Regions from separate parts of the Anaeromicrobium sediminis genome, predicted to be linked through region 2. Evidence: predicted binding sites of a transcription regulator. Region 2 holds the regulator's gene; the other holds the start of a gene.
What was found. The regulator HrcA, encoded in region 2, represses chaperone genes, less so after heat shock. The targets are predictions, from matches to a motif close to TTAGCACTCNNNNNNNNNGAGTGCTAA.

Region 1 (3,222 bases), on a different contig from region 2:
ACACTAAAATAAGATTTCATGGAATGAAAAGAAAAACCACTTTCAAGATTTATACTTGAAAGTGGTTTTTGTCTATATCATTATTTCGCATATATTATTTGTAAATTCTACTGGGTCGTTAATTGGTAATCCTTCAATCAGTAGGGCTTGATTATATAATAAATTTGTGTATAGATTAATCTTGTCCTTATCCTTTTGGAAAGCTTCTTTCAACGATTTAAACACAGCATGATTCATGTTTATTTCTAAAACTTTATCTGCTTTTATATTTTGGTTATTAGGCATGGAATTTAATATTTTTTCCATCTCTATGGAAAATTCACCATCGTTTGATAAACATACTGGGTGCTTCTTTAATCTTTTTGATGCTCTAACATCCTTTACCTTGTCTGATAGAATATTCTTCATATGCTCAAACAATTCTTTGTTCTCTTCTTCATTCAAGTTTGATTCGCTTTCATTTTCTTCCATTTCTATACCTAAGTCACTGCTTGATACAGATCTAAATTCCTTATCTTTATATACCATTATCATTCTTATAGCAAACTCATCCACATCATCAGTAAAGTATAAAATTTCATAGCCCTTATCTGATACTAGTTCTGTTTGTGGCAGTTTCTCAATTCTTTCATTTGATTCTCCTGATGCATAATAAATATATTTTTGTTCTTCTGGCATTCTAGAAACATATTCATCTAAAGTGACCATTTTTTTCTCTTTTGATGAATAAAACATTACTAAGTCTTGTAAAGCATCCTTATTACTTCCAAAGTCACTATAGATTCCATACTTTAATTGTCTTCCAAAGGATTCATAGAACGCTTCATACTGATCTCTTTCATTTTTTAATAAATTACTAAGCTCATTTTTAATTTTATTTTTAATGTTTTTAGCAATTAATTTTAACTGTCTATCATGCTGCAACATTTCTCTAGATATGTTAAGGGACAAGTCTTCTGAGTCCACTATTCCTTTTACAAAACCAAAATAGTCTGGCAACAATTCTGAACACTTATTCATGATTAAAACGCCATTAGCATATAACTCTAATCCCTTTTCATATTCCTTTGTATAAAAATCATATGGCATTTTTTCTGGTATAAATAAAATTGAATTATAGCTTACAGCACCATCAACTTTAATATGAATATGTCTTATTGGCTTGTCAAAACCATAGTGCTTTTCCTCATAGAATTTATCATAATCTTCCTTCATCAATTCATTTTTATTTTTTTTCCATATAGGCACCATACTGTTTACAGTTTTTTCTTCTATGTATTCTTCGTATTCTTCTTCACTACCCTCTTTAAGTTTTCTTTCAGTTACATCCATTTTAATTGGATATCTAATGAAATCAGAATATTTCTTTATAATAGATTGTAATCTGTATTCCTCAAGATAGTCATCAAATTTTTCATCTTCTGTATTTTCTTTTATTTTAAGTATAATGTCTGTACCAATAGTTTCTTTTTGGCATGGTTCAATAGTATACCCCTCTATACCATTAGATTCCCACTTGTAGGCTTCATCACTACCAAAAGCTTTACTCATAACAGTAACTTCATCTGCTACCATAAATGCAGAATAAAAACCCACACCAAACTGACCAATAATATCATGACCATCTTTTAATTCATTTTCCTTTTTGAATGCCAAAGATCCACTCTTAGCTATAACACCAAGGTTATCATCGAGCTCCTCCTTTGTCATACCAATCCCCGTATCAGAGATTTTTAATAATCTGTTTTCCTTATCAATGTTTATTTTAATAAAGTAGTCATCTTTATCAAAAGTCAATGAATCATCTGTTAATGTCTTATAATAAATTTTATCAATGGCATCGCTAGCATTGGAAATGAGCTCTCTTAAAAAAATCTCCCTGTGAGTATATATTGAGTTAACCATAAGATCAAGAAGTCTTTTAGACTCTGCCTTAAACTGCTTTCTTCCCAAGTAAATCTCTCCCTTCATAATAAAAAGATAATCAATTATCCTTTTCAGATAAACATTTTTAATTAAAGAACGCACAAGGGTGATTCTAGCTTTTGTGCGTCAACCATTTAAATTTTATTTTGTTAGCACTCTCTTTAATCGAGTGCTAATTTACTTTTAAAATACATCTTTTTTTATAATTTGTCAATACTTTTTAGAGTTTTCTTATTTTTAAAGTTATAAGTAAAACACATTTTAATTACTTATGATTACTTTTTAAGTCCATTACAGGATTTATAAGAGGTTCGAATCCATCAATCCAACATTCTACCACATCGCCCTCATTAATATGGACTGCTCTAGGAGTTCCTGTAGAAATTATATCCCCTGGCAACATGGTCATTACTTTAGAATGGAAAGAAACCAAATAAGCTGGAGGGAAAGTCATATTTGAAACATAATTTTGTCCATGAATTTTCTTATTAATTACTGTTGCTACCTTTAACTTCATAACATCTTCAATTTCATCAGGAGTTACTAGCACAGGTCCGAAACTAAAGAAAGTATCAAAACTCTTTGCCCTTGTTAAATATCTAGGATTAACTCTTAAAATATCCTCTGCTGTCATATCTATAATAGTTGTAAATCCTGCCACAACATCTAGCCAGTTTTTCTCATGAACACCTTTACACTTTTTGCCAATGATAATACCTAACTCCCCTTCTGATGTGGTTTTATTTGATTGTAGTGGTATCTTTATGTAATCCTTATGTCCTATAATAGTTGTATCTGGTTTCATAAAACTTGCAGGTGCAGTATTAGGAGCTTTTTCCTCTAAATCAGCAGCATGGTCAACATAATTTAATCCAATTCCCCAAATCTTTCTAGGTTCACGATATAGTGGACAAAAAATGACCTTATCTTTTGAAATAATATGCTCATTAAGATTTTCAATTTCTTCTTTTCCACCCAACCTATACCAATCATTCATTTCCTCTAACTGTCCTGATTGAATAAGTTCAAACATACCTATGTTCCAATTTTTATTTAACTTTTCATTAATAGTCCTTAAATAAATTATCCCTTTGTTTGTAACGACAGAAGCTTCTTCACAATTCCCTACCTTTACTGTAGCCAATCTCATTTCCCTTACCCCCTTATTTAAAACAAAAACATATTTATTATTAAATTGGCCACAAAGCTTTTTATTTCCTTCTATAATACATAACTTTTAAAATTGTATTTATTCTTCTTAGTTTATGTTTGAGTTAATTAACCTCTACAAAACAT
Region 2 (3,222 bases):
AGGGTCTATTAAAGTTGCCATCGGAAGAAGAAGATAGAAAGATGTATTATTTAGCTAAAGACATATTGACTAAAAATAACTATATCCATTATGAAATATCCAATTTTTGCAAAAAAGGATATGAAAGCGTACATAATGTAATTTATTGGAAAAATGAAGAATATATTGGTGTGGGTTTAGGTGCCCATTCATACATAAATAAAACTAGAACTTCAAATCTTATAGATGTGAATGAATATATTAAAAATTTAAAAATGGGAAATAGGATAGAAATAGTAGAAGAAGAAAATCATATAAAGGACCATATAAGTGAATGTATGTTTTTAGGATTAAGGTTAATAAAGGGTATAAATATTTATGAATTAAATGAAACATACAAGGTGAATATTGAACAAATATATGAAAAACAAATTAAAAAATTTATAGATGAAGGCTTGATGAAACAAGAAGGGCAATATTTGTTTTTAACGCCAAAGGGAATAGATTTATCCAATCAAGTATTTATGGGATTTTTAATAGAGTAAAAAAGGCATACGACCTATGGGAGAATAATGAAACCTGTGGTTCCTTTCGACGATTACTAGCGTAATCTGAGCATCCTCCTTTAAAGAGGCAGGGGATATTCCCCTACACCCACTTCATTTTTTTACTTATCTATAGTTTTGAAAAATTATAATTTCATATAAAGTTAAAAAATATATTGACAAATTATTTCATTAATGATAATTTTAAAACATAATAGTTTAGCACTCAATTAAAGAGAGTGCTAACAATTAGGAGTGATATTATGGAACTGGAAGAAAGAAAACTAAAAATTCTACAGGCCATAATAAGAGATTTCATAGAAACGGCAGAGCCTGTAGGCTCACGCACACTAGCTAAAAAGTATAACCTAGGAGTGAGTTCTGCTACTATAAGAAATGAAATGTCTGATTTAGAAGATTTAGGATACTTAAGTCAACCCTATACATCTGCTGGAAGGGTTCCATCAGATAAGGCTTATAGGTTGTATGTAGATAATATTATTAAAGATTTAAAAGTGGATAAGAAGCTTAATAAAGAATTAGAGAAGAAGTACATAAACAGTATAAGTGAAATAGAACAGGCAATTAGCCAAACGGCTAAGTTTATTTCTAAAACTACTAAACTGACTTCTGTAGCTTTATCTCCTCAATTAAGAGAAGGTATACTAAAGGGTGTAAAATTAGTACCTATTGATCCTAAAAGTATACTATTGATCATAGTATCTGAGACAGGAGAAGTAAAAAATACTATTATAAGGAGTATAAAACCTTATAATATAGGGGAGTTAGAATTATTATCTAATATTTTAGAATCAAAGCTAAAGAATTTAAGAATAGGGGAGATAAGTCCTGAGTTGATCAAAGTAGTGTATGAAGAAGCTCTTAGATACACTAGGATTGTAGAATCCATATTTCCAGCTTTAATAAGTACTATTGAAGATATGATTAATGTGGAATTATATTTAGAAGGTATTGCCAATATATTGGATTTGCCAGAGTATCATGACATAGAAAAGGCAAAAAAATTCATGAAATTATTAGGAAGAAAAGATAATTTAATAAGCTTGCTTCTAAATTCACAGGATGCTCTAAATATAAAAATAGGTAAAGAAAATGAGTTTGAAGAAATGAAAGAGTGTAGTTTAATTACAGCCACTTACAAGTATAAGGGGTTGATAATAGGAAAAATTGGGGTTATAGGGCCAACTAGAATGGACTATAATCATATAACTTCAGTAGTATCTTGTATAACTAATAGTTTAAGTAAAATATTAAAAGATAATAATAAATAGGTATTAATATTATTTAAGATTAAAAATGAACTAAGCTTAGTCTAATATGAGGATTGAGTGTTGTTCATAATAAATTTTAATATAGATAAAAGTTTTTATTAAATTAAGAAACCAGGTAGGTGAATGGCATGGAGAATAAAAATGTTCAAGAACAAGAAGAAGTAGAACAAATAATTGAAGAATCTGAAAAAGATTCTATAGAAGAAGACATAGAGGAAGCAAAAAATATTAATGATGGATTAGAAAAGATTCAACAAGAAAATGAAGAGTTAAATGGCAAATACTTAAGAATGACAGCTGATTTTCAAAACTTTAAGAGAAGGGTTGAAAAGGAAAAGGGAGACATATATAAGTTAGCCAATGAAAAGTTAATTGTGGACTTATTACCCATCTTAGATAATTTAGAAAGGGCCATTAACTCTCATAAAAGTGATATAAAAGACGAGTCATTCTTCAATGGAGTTGATATGATTTTAAAACAATTTGTTGATGTTCTTGGCAAAAATGGACTAGAAGCAATAGAGGCAATAGGCAAAGAGTTTGATCCAAATTATCACCACGCAGTTATGCAAGATAGTTCAGATGATGTGGAGCCTGATACTATCATGGAAGAATTTCAAAAGGGATACGTGTTAAATGATAAAGTAATACGTCCTAGCATGGTTAAAGTTATTAAATAAAATTTAAAATTTTTATATATATTCAAGGAGGAGATTTAAAATGGGTAAAGTAATCGGTATCGATTTAGGTACAACTAACTCATGTGTAGCAGTTTTAGAAGGTGGAGAACCAGTAGTTATTCCTAATGCAGAAGGAAATAGAACTACTCCTTCTATAGTAGCATTCTCAAAGAATGGAGAAAGATTAGTAGGAGAAACTGCAAAAAGACAAGCAATAACAAATCCAGAAAGAACAATAATGTCAATAAAAAGACATATGGGAACAGATTATAAAGTTGAGATAGATGGAAAAGAATATAGTCCTCAAGAAATATCAGCTATGATTCTTTCGAAATTAAAAGCTGATGCAGAAAGTTACTTAGGTGAAAAGGTAACTGAAGCTGTTATCACAGTTCCAGCTTACTTTACAGATAGTCAAAGACAGGCAACTAAGGATGCTGGTAAAATAGCAGGCCTTGAAGTAAAAAGAATTATAAATGAGCCAACAGCAGCATCTCTAGCTTATGGATTAGACAAAGAAACGGATCATCATAAGATTATGGTATTTGACTTAGGTGGAGGAACATTTGACGTATCTGCATTAGAACTTGGCGATGGAGTATTTGAAGTACTTGCTACTAATGGAAATAACCACTTAGGTGGAGATGACTTTGATGAAGCTGTAATGAACTTCTTGGCAGAGTCATTTATGAAAGAGCATGGAGTAGACTTAAGAAAAGATAAAAT

Region 1: a site for HrcA is predicted at 2,076-2,102, ahead of htpG (molecular chaperone HtpG). Genes of this name have one in related genera too.

Annotation. Positions count from the first base shown of each region.
Region 1 covers NZ_NIBG01000001.1:268,774-271,995, forward strand. Annotated here, with positions in the region: gene CCE28_RS01320 (H-type small acid-soluble spore protein) at 1-7, shown strand, start outside; gene htpG (molecular chaperone HtpG) at 73-1,953, opposite strand; gene CCE28_RS01330 (fumarylacetoacetate hydrolase family protein) at 2,192-3,076, opposite strand.
Region 2 covers NZ_NIBG01000010.1:34,005-37,226, reverse strand. Annotated here, with positions in the region: gene hemW (radical SAM family heme chaperone HemW) at 1-524, shown strand, start outside; gene hrcA (heat-inducible transcriptional repressor HrcA) at 788-1,816, shown strand; gene grpE (nucleotide exchange factor GrpE) at 1,945-2,496, shown strand; gene dnaK (molecular chaperone DnaK) at 2,537-3,222, shown strand, end outside.